Hyalangium ruber: one gene and its partner. The main gene of each other region encodes a partner of the protein of the gene in region 2 in a complex. Links are inferred from orthologs where the notes say so. Each region holds a gene or a part of one and is shown on either strand. Other genes may lie near its edges.

Region 1 (4,239 bases), on a different replicon or contig from region 2:
GCGGCCCCCAGGCGGGGTAGTTGACGAGGTCCCGCTCGTACCTCTGGGCGTCAGTGGCGAGGACGAGGCGCATGGCTCACAGGCTGACGGTGACCGGGACGCGGAAGTGGAGCAGCATGTACGCCTGTCCCACGTGGAAGATGGAGGCATCCAGCGGTTTGATCTCGTTGAAGGTGCCCAGCTTCTGGGGGACGTACAGCGCCGAGGCCCACCCGAAGCTGACGAGGAAGCTCTTGCTGATCTGGAACTCGAGATCCGCGCCGAGCTGAAGCCCCGGCCGCAGGAAGTGCGTGTCCGGCAGCCGGTCCGAGAACAGATACGCGTACGTGAGGATCAACCCCGCATCGAGGGACAGGCGCACCGGGCTGGGCGTGAGCCCGAGGCCGAAGCCCAGCGGCTTCCACGTGGCGCCATACATGCCCGTGTCCCGGTACTTCGGCGAGATGATGATGCTGTCGGGGATGAGCTTGACGACGCCGGGCGCGTAGCGAATCTCGCTGATGCCCGAGAGCCGGCGGCGCTGGCTGCGGGGGATGAGGGCCTGGTTCTTCTTCAGCCACTCCTTGTCGAGCACCGCCTCCACGGAGATCTTCAACCCGGTGTGGATGGGCTGATCCTCGAACACCGGCCCGAAGAAGAGGAAGGCGGCGGGGCCGACGGCGATGTCCACGGGGGCGGTGATGCGCCGTTGGGCCATGGAGGCGCCGGGAAGCAGCAGCACGGACAGCAGAGCCAAGGGGGCGAGCTTCATGGCGGTTCCCTCCAAAAGGGCGGCGAGCGCCCAGGACTCAGAGTAAAAGGCCTGCGCGACAATGTCGCCAACCCCTCCGCAACGGATGGCCTCCTGGCGCGTCAGTCGCTCACGCTACTCCGGCAGTCGGGGTGGCTCCTCACTGGATGATTCGCACATGTTGACCGCATTCCTCATCGCTACCTCGCTCCAGACCCAGACTCCTGCTCCTCCCGCTTCCACCGCCGCGGACGCCGCCTCCGAGCGAGCCGCCGCCGCCGCCGAGAAGGCCGCCGCCGCCGCCGAGAAGGCCGCCGAGGCCAGCGCCCGCATGGCCGACGCCGCCGAGCGCCTGAGCCAGTCCCTCACCCAGCCGCCTCCGGCTGCTCCCGCCGCGCCGGCCGCCCCCGCCGCGGAGGCGAAGAAGGACGAGGCCCCGAAGGAGGACCCCTGGAAGGGCACCGTGGGCCTGGGACTCATCGCCCTGTCGGGCAATGCCTCGACGTTGACCTTCAACGGCCTGGCGTCCGCCGAGCGCAAGACGCGCCAGTGGATCTACTCCGCCAAGCTGCAGGCGGTGTACGGCCGCAGCCGCCTTCCGGCCACCGAGACGGAGGAGGAGCGCACGCAGGTGGTGGCGCTCGCCGCCGCCGCCCAGGTGCGAGGAGACCGACGCTTCACCAAGGTGGTGAGCGGCTACCTGCTGGCGGGCGCGGAGACGGACCACATCAAGAGCGTGGAGGCACGCGGCATCGGCGAGGCCGGCGCGGGCATCAGCTGGTGGGACGAGAAGGACGAGCAGGGGCGCTCTACCTGGCTGCGCACGGACCTGGCCTTCCGCTACTTCCGCGAGACGCGCTTCCAGTACTACCCCACCCGGATGGACCTGCCGGACGTGGACCTCGGAGGTCCGCGCGTGGGCATTTCGCTGGGCTACGGCCTCTCCAAGGACATCATCTTCACCGAGGAGGCGGAGGCGGTGCCGAACGTGCTCGGCGAGTCGCGCCTGCTCTTCAACAGCACCTCCAAGCTGTCGGCCCGGCTGACGGAGTCCCTCTCGCTGGGCACCAGCCTGATCATCACCTACGACAGCGCGCCTCCGGTGGGGAAGGTCTCCACCGACACGGCGCTCTCGGCCAGCGTCGAGGTGGCCTTCTAGCCACCCCGCAGACGCCACGCGGCGCCGGGGAGACCCTCGGCGCCGCGCGGAGACAGCTTGCGGACCTGAAGCGAACTACGGGTGCGTGTCGGGCGGCTTGAGCTGGCCACCGTGCGTGGACGCTGGCTGCTTGTGCGGCGGGAAGTTCAGGTCCGGCAGATCGCTCAGGTGCGAGCCCGGCGGGTTGGCGCCACGGAAGCGGGTGGCGAAGTCCGCCATCGGGGCGATGATCATCAGCACCACGAAGAGCACCGACACGCCGATGACCAGGCGGTTGGCTCCCTTGTGGTCCACCAGGTGCATGAAGAACAGCAGCACCAAGGTGCCCTTCACGGTGGCGATGACGAGCGCCAGCAGCAGGCCGAAGTCCGGCAGGTGCATGCGGCCCGTCACCACCGTGATGATGGTGAAGATGAGGAGCGCACCCCAGACGATCCAGTAACGACCTGAACCGTGGTGCTCCTGCATGTTGTGCTCTTCCGAGCGGGACTCGTTGGCCACGGACATGATGCGCGGCTCCTAGATGAGGTACAGCAGGGGGAAGAGGAAGATCCACACCAGGTCGACGAGGTGCCAGTACATGCTGCCCAGCTCGACCGCGACATAGTTGTTGGGGCCAAAGTTCTTCTGGCGCACGGCCCGAATCGTCAGCCACAGCAGCACGCCCATACCGATGGTGACGTGGAAGGCGTGGAGCCCCGTGGCCATGAAGTAGACCGTGTAGAAGATGGGGGCTCCGGCGGTCTGGATCTTCGCGTAGTGGTAGTACTTACCCGGCAGCGCGCCGTCGTGGATCTTGTGGCTGTACTCGAAGCCCTTGATGACGAGGAACGCGGCGGCCATGACCAGGGTGAGCGTGAACATCAACGCCACCAGGTTGTTCTTGCCCTCCTTCGCGTAATGCACGGCGAGCGCCGCCGTGAGCGAGGAGGTGATGAGCACCACGGTGTTCACCGTGCCCATCACCAGGTCCAGGCTCCGGCTGGCCTCGGCGAACGCCTCCGGGAACAGGAAGCGGTAGCAGGCGTAGCAGGCGAACAGACCGGCGAAGAGCAGCACTTCGGTCGACAGGAACAACCACATGCCCAGGCGGGCCGCGTGGTTCTGGACCTCCAGCGAGGCGAAGTGGCCCGCCAGCCGGGGAACGGGCCCCGCTCCCGCGGGGTGAGCACTAGACTGCATCGGGCACCTCGGCCTTCTTCGGATCCACGTAGAAGTGCGGCTCTTCCGGGTAGGTGGGCTGCGGGCCCACGAAGTTGTGCGTCGGCGGCGGCGACTCGCTCGTCCACTCGTAGCCCTTGCTGCGCCACGGGTTCTTGCCCGACGCCCGGCCGTACACCAGCGCGTGCGTCAGGTAGATGGCGATGATGATGAAGCCGAAGGCCAGCAGCGAGGCGCCCGCCGTGGAGGCCACGTTCAGCGCCTGGAAGCGCTCCGGGTAGTCATAGTAGCGCCGGGGCATACCCGCGTTGCCCAGCAGGAACTGGGGGATGAACGTGGCGTTGAACCCCAGGATGATGAGCGCCGCGGACACCAGGCCCCACCCCTCGTGGTACATGCGCCCGAACATCTTCGGGAACCAGTAGTGCAGCGCCGCCAGGAAGCCCATGATGGTCGCGCCCACCATGATGAAGTGGAAGTGCGCCACCACGAAGTAGGTGTCGTGCCAGGGGATGTCCAGCGACGTGGTGCCCAGCGCGATGCCCGTCATGCCGCCGAACACCGTGAAGAACAGGAAGCCGCAGAAGTAGGCAAACGGCGTCTTGAAGTCCACCGCGCCCTTGTAGACGGTGCCCACCCAGTTGAAGACCTTGATGGCGGTGAACACGCCCACCAGCATGGTCAGCACGCCGAACACGCCCGCGTCGAAGGTCGACTGACCCGACACGAACATGTGGTGGCCCCAGGCGAAGAAGCCCACGAACGCGATGCCAATCGAGGAGTAGGCCACTGCGCGGTAGCCGAAGATGTTCTTGCGGCTGTAGGTGGCGACGATCTCGCTCATCACTCCGAACGAGGGCAGCACCATGATGTACACGGCCGGGTGGCTGTAGAACCAGAACAGGTGCTGGAAGAGCACCGGGTCGCCGCCGCGCGCCGGGTCGAACATGCCGATGTTGAACAGGTTCTCACCGATGACCAGCAGCATCAGCAGGCCGATGACGGGGGTGGCCAGCACCTGGATGCAGCTGGTGGCGTAGGCGGCCCACACGAACAGCGGCAGCTTGAACCAGGTGATGCCCGGCGCACGCATGGTGTGCACCGTGACGATGAAGTTCAGGCCCGTGGCGATGGAGCTGAAGCCGATGATGAAGGCGCCGAAGAGCACCGGCGCCACCGTCGTCGTCGT
Region 2 (5,478 bases):
CCTCGGGGAGCTCCGCTCGCGTGTAGGCCACGCGCCGCTCCGCCTCGCCGAGCCACGCGGCGAAGAGCGCCAGCCCCACGACGATGAAGAGGGCGCCCGCGGGAACCCACATGATGAGGCCCGCCAGTTGTTGGTCCTCCAGCGCATCGAGCCCTCCAGCCTGGGTTCGGCCCTCATAAATGGGGTACCAGACGGAGCGCGCGAAGGTGAGCAACGCCCCCAGGAGGCTGGTGTGGGCGGCGGTGGCGAAGACGAACAGCACGGCGACGCCATAGCCCACCCGGCCGTAGCGCCCGCGGATGAGGGCCCACCAGAACAGCGCGGCGGTGCCGAAGAACATGAGGTGCTGCACGGCATGAACCGCCTCGCTCCGCAGGGCGGCCTGGAAGAGCGAGGGGATGTGCCAGACCCATCGGGCCAGGGCATGGAGCAGGAGCACGAGGAAGGGCCCGGTGACAGCCCGCCAGACCGCACGCACCCCGGAGTGCTGCATCCACCCAGTCACCCGCGCACGGGCCCTGGGGGCCAGCGCCCACAGCGCGGGCAGGTGCGGCCGGCCGAGAACGAGCAGCGGCGCGGCGACGAGCATCAACAGCTCGTGCTGCGTCATGTGCGCGGAGAAGAGCAGATCGCTGAGCCTGTCGAGCGGGGACAGCAAGGCCACCGCGACGGTGAGCCAGCCCAGGGCGAAGGCTCCCACCTCCCAGCGTCGCACGCCACGCGCGGTGCCCGCGCGGCGCCACAGCGTGCGCACGCCCCGGACATACAGGAAGGCCGAGAGCCCGAGCGTCCCCAGCACGAGCGGATCCCACGTCCACCAGCCCATCACCTCCGAGACGGTGAGGGCGGGGTGCTCCCCGCCATGGGCGAGCGCGACGGCCGGAGCGAGCAGGGCGAGCAGCGCGAGCGCTCGCGAGGAGGCGGATGGCTCAGTCACAGGGACTCAGGAGGAAGGTGGAGATGGAGTTGGAGACGATGACGAGCGCGAACAGCGCGCTCTCGACGAGCCCCAGGAGCGCCATGAAGCGAGCCCGCCCCGGGCCTTCGGACTCCAGCGAGGCCGGCTCGGCGCGCAGGGCCTTCCACGAGCGCCAGGCCGCCAGTGCCCCCACGCCCACGAGCAGCAGTGCTCCGAGCGTCAGGCCATGCATCAACAGCGGCTGGGCCTGCCGGCAGTCGGTGGTGACGACGCTGTAGCTCACTTGCAGCAGGAACAACCAGGCCAGCGGCGGAGCGAGCACACCCACCCAGAGCGCCGCGTCGCGGCGGGTGCTCGAAGCCTCGGGTGGGGGCTGGGACCGTGCCATGCCGGACTCCTTGCCGTGGGCGCGCCTCAGGCGCGGAACAGGTTGGGGGCCATGAAGAGGAGGACGTAGAAGGGCACCCAGCTGGCGACGACGAAGAACCAGTACATGCCGTTGACCCGCACGTCGACGAGGTGCTTCTCCTCCACGGGCCCGATGAAGAGGACCGCGGCGATGACGAGGTTCTCCAGCGTGGACGCGATGATGTGGACGGTGTGTAGGCCCACGAGGGTGAAGAAGATGGAGCCGTAGGCATGGCTGTCCCAGCGGAAGCCCACGGCCTGCATGTTGATGATGCGGATGGCGAGGAAGGCCAGTCCCAGGAGGCTGGCGAGGACGAGTCCCCAACGCATCCCCCGGAGCTTTCGCTTCAAGGCGGACGTGTTGGCCCAGTGCATGGGCAGGCAGCTCAGGAGCAGGAGCCCCATGTTGACGGTGGCCAGCACCCGGATGATGGGGTCACTGCCCGAGGGCGGCCATTCGAAGTGGTTGCCTCGGATGTAGAAGTAGGAGGCGAGGCCCAGGACGAAGACGGTGCTCTCGATGACAATCAACCCCATCACGCCCCACCACAGCGGGTCGCGCTGGCCGAACGCGAAGGTCGGCAGGTGCGAGACGTCGAGGGTCCGGCGGCGGTTCACGGCTGCTCCTCGAGGAGTTCTTCCCGGTAGGGCTTCTTCGGCCAGAACCAGCCGGTGAGCGTGATGAGGGCCAACCCGGCGCCGATGACGATGCCCCAGGGCGTGAAGATGGAGACGGTGAACGCCACCCCGCTGCTCAGCGCCACCGCGAGCGGCCACAGCGAGGGCCCCGGCTGTTCCATGCGGTGGTCCGGCTCGGCGTCCATCAGCCGGGTGACGAGCACCTCGGGCCGATCACTCCGCACGCCGGTGACGATGGGCTGGTCCACCGCCTGGGTCCACAGCGCGTAGCGCCCGCGCACCGTGGGCAGGTGCAGGAAGTTGTACGGCGGCGGGGGAGAGGAGGTGGCCCACTCGAGTGTGTCGGCATCCCACGGGTTGTCACCGGCCACGGCGCCGCGTTTGCGGCTCCAGAAGACGTTGACCACGAACAGCACGAGGCCCACCGCCATGATGAAGGTGCCCACGGTGGCCAGCAGGTTGAGGTCCGTCCACCCGCGGTCCGGGGCGTAGGTGTAGACGCGGCGGGGCATGCCCATCAGCCCCAGGTAGTGCATGGGGAAGAAGGTGAGGTTGAAGCCTGCGAAGAAGAGCCAGAAGTGCCACTTGCCCAGCCGCTCGCTCAGCATCCGCCCAGTGAACTTGGGGAACCAGTAGTAGAAGCCGCCGAAGAGCGGGAAGACGGCGCCGCCGATGAGCACGTAGTGGAAGTGGGCGACGACGAAGAAGGTGTCGTGGACCTGCAGGTCCAGCGCATAGGCGCCGAGCATCACCCCGCTCAGGCCGCCGAACACGAAGAGGGCAAAGAAGGCGAGGATCCAATACAGCGGCAGGCGCAGCCGCAGCTTCCCGCCCCACAGCGTGGCCAGCCAGCAGAAGATCTGCACCCCGCTGGGCACGGCCACCATGAGGCTGGCGGCGGTGAAGAAGCTCTGGCCGAGCTGCGGCAGCCCGGTGGCGAACATGTGGTGGACCCACAGCCCGAAGCCGATGAAGCCAATGGCGACCATCGCCAGCACCATGGGCAGGTAGCCGAAGATCTCCCGGCGCGCGAACACCGCCAGCACCGAGGAGAGGATGCCCAGGGCGGGCAGGAAGATGATGTAGACCTCGGGGTGGCCGAAGAACCAGAACAGGTGCTGCCACAGCAGCGCGTCTCCTCCCTCGGCCGGGTTGAAGAAGTGCGTGCCGATGAGCCGGTCCATCGCCAGGTAGAGGCTGGCGAGCATCACCGCCGGCATCGAGAAGAGGATCATGAAGGCCTTCACCAGCTGGGCCCACACGAACAGGGGCATGCGGTTGAGGGACATGCCCGGCGCCCGCAGCTTGAAGATGGTGGCGATCATGTTGACGGAGCCGGCCAGGGCGGACAGCTCCGTGAAGGTGATCATCTGCGCCCACACGTCCACGCGCTTGCCGGGCGAGTACTCGGGGCCCGAGAGCGGCACGTAGGCGAACCACCCGGTGTCCGGGCCCATGTCGAGCAGGAAGCTCACGTTCATCAGCAGCCCGCCGATGAGGTACGTGTAATAGGCGAACGCGTTGAGCCGGGGGAACGCCGCGTTGCGCGTGCCGATCATCAGCGGCACCAGCAGCAGTCCCACGCCCTCCATCATGGGCACGGCGAACAGGAACATCATCGTGCTGCCGTGCATGGTGAAGACCTGGTTGTACAGGTCCGGCCCGAGCACCGTGCTCTCCGGCCGCGCGAGCTGGAGCCGCATCACCAGCGCCTCCACGCCCCCGAGCAGGAAGAAGATGAAGGCGGTGACGATGAAGCGCCGGCCGATCGTGGTGTGGTGTACGTCGCTCAGCCAGCCCTTGAGGCCCCCGAGCGGGCTCCAGGTGCGCTCGAGCTGCGCCCGCTCGCGCGCTTCGGCCTCGGACTCCAGGGGCGGCGCGTCCGGCAGGGCCGGCGAGGGGAGGACGGACCCGGAGCTCATTTCAGGCTCTCCAGGTAAGCCAGCAGCGCGTGCAGGTCCTCCGGTGGCAGGGTGATGGGCGGCATCTTGTTCCCCGGCTTGAGGCTCTGCGAGTTGAGGATCCACCCCGCGAGGTGGCCGCGCACATTGGGCAGCGTGGCGGCGGCGAGCGTCTGACGGCTGGCGAGGTGCGTGAGGTTGGGGCCCACCGTGGCCGAGGCGCTCGTGCCCTGGATGGCGTGGCACAGCACGCACGGGCCGGTGAGGAACACCTGCTGGCCGCGCTGGGTGAGCAGCTCCATCGGCGGCGCGGCGGGCTGGAGCTGGTGCTCGCGCCACTTCTCGAACGCCTCGGGCGGCTCGGCCACCACGAGGAAGGCCATCTTCGCGTGCTGGTGGCCGCAGAACTCGGCGCACAGCCCGCGGTAGACGCCGGGCTTGTCCGCTTGCAGGAGCAGGGTGTTCTCCTGGCCGGGGATGAGGTCCCGCTTGCCGGCGAGGTTGGGCACCCAGAAGCTGTGGATGACGTCGCGCGAGGTGAGCTTCAGGGCCACGGGCCGGCCCACGGGGATGTGCAGCTCATTGGCGGTATTGAGCAGCCGCGAGGGCTCGGGGTCGCGGTACTTGAACTCCCACCACCACTGGTGGCCCACCACCTCCACCTCCAGCGCATGCTCGGAGCGCAGCGCCGCCAGGGCCTTGCCCGTGAGCGTGTTGGTCACCAGCAGCACCAGCAGGAGCACCACCGTCAACGCCGCGGCGGTGGCCACCCACTGGGCCAGTCGGCGCTCGGTGGCGGGCTCCACGGCCTTCGCGTGAAGGTGGGCGCGCTTCTCCTTGGGGAGCAGGGCCTCCGCGTCCACCTCCGGAGGGCTGGAGCCGATCTCCGGATCCACGCGGCGGCGGAGCACGGCCAGCAGCATCGTCACCACCACGAGGACGAAGACGCCCGTGCAGATCGCCAGGAAGACGTTCCACAGCGCGTGGATGCGCGCCGCGCTGGGGCCCGCGGGCTCCAGCACGGACTGGGCGGCTCCCCGGCAGCCCGCCAGCAGGAGCGCGCAGAGCAGGGCCCACCCCTTCATCGCTCCTGCTCCACCGGCGCGGGAGTGGGCTTCTCCTCGGCCTTCATCGCCTCCGGGGGCTTGACGCTGAGCGAGTCGGCGCGGCTGGGCGCCACATCCGTGCGCAGCAGCCCGCTCATCGAGCGCACATAGGCGACGATCTGCCAGACCTGCTGGTCGGGAATCTTCCCCCGGTAGGAGGGCATGCCGTTGGGGCGTCCCTCCACGATGGTGGCGTAGATGTTCTCCGGCTCGCTGCCATAGCGCCACTTGGCGTCCATGAGAGGAGGGCCCATGCCGCCTCCACCCTGGGCATGGCAGCCCGAGCAGTTGAACCACTGGTAGAGCCGCTTGCCCTCGTTGAGGGCGTAGGCGTTCTCCTCGTACTGGGCCTGGGTTTGAGGGCGTGGCGTGGGCTCGCCGGGTTGCAGCTCGCTCATCTGGACGGCGTCCGCCGGGCGCGAGGAGGGCGCCAGCTCTTGGAAGCGGCGGTGCTCCCGCTCGCACGAGCCAAGCACCAGGCCCAGCAGGCAGAGGCACGGGAGGA

The links.
Region 1: the proteins of ctaD (region 2) and SYV04_RS37295 are in contact, whole or in part, in a solved structure (PDB 7CUB), measured with the Escherichia coli proteins. The link is inferred for Hyalangium ruber from one-to-one orthologs.

What each region holds. Positions count from the first base shown.
Region 1 is NZ_JAXIVS010000017.1:216,541-220,779, reverse strand. The notes cover bases 1,241-4,239. They hold SYV04_RS37295 (cytochrome c oxidase subunit 3 family protein), read right to left. Parts: upstream 3,072-4,239; coding sequence 2,409-3,071; downstream 1,241-2,408. Other genes in these bases: SYV04_RS37290 (cytochrome c oxidase subunit I), read right to left, coding at 3,061-4,239; SYV04_RS37300 (cytochrome C oxidase subunit IV family protein), read right to left, coding at 1,965-2,396; SYV04_RS37305 (DUF481 domain-containing protein), read left to right, coding at 1,241-1,889. Outside these bases: SYV04_RS37315 (GNAT family N-acetyltransferase), read right to left, coding at 1-73; SYV04_RS37310 (hypothetical protein), read right to left, coding at 77-751; more of SYV04_RS37305, read left to right, coding at 909-1,240. UniProt on the Escherichia coli protein: Cytochrome bo(3) ubiquinol terminal oxidase is the component of the aerobic respiratory chain of E.coli that predominates when cells are grown at high aeration.
Region 2 is NZ_JAXIVS010000004.1:663,002-668,479, reverse strand. What follows is about bases 1,416-4,414. They hold ctaD (cytochrome c oxidase subunit I), read right to left. Parts: upstream 3,889-4,414; coding sequence 1,942-3,888; downstream 1,416-1,941. Other genes in these bases: coxB (cytochrome c oxidase subunit II), read right to left, coding at 3,885-4,414; SYV04_RS14925 (cytochrome c oxidase subunit 3), read right to left, coding at 1,416-1,945. In the rest of the region: SYV04_RS14935 (cytochrome c oxidase assembly protein), read right to left, coding at 1-937; SYV04_RS14930 (hypothetical protein), read right to left, coding at 930-1,307; more of SYV04_RS14925, read right to left, coding at 1,334-1,415; more of coxB, read right to left, coding at 4,415-4,952; SYV04_RS14910 (c-type cytochrome), read right to left, coding at 4,949-5,478. UniProt on the Escherichia coli protein: Cytochrome bo(3) ubiquinol oxidase is the terminal enzyme in the aerobic respiratory chain of E.coli that predominates when cells are grown at high aeration.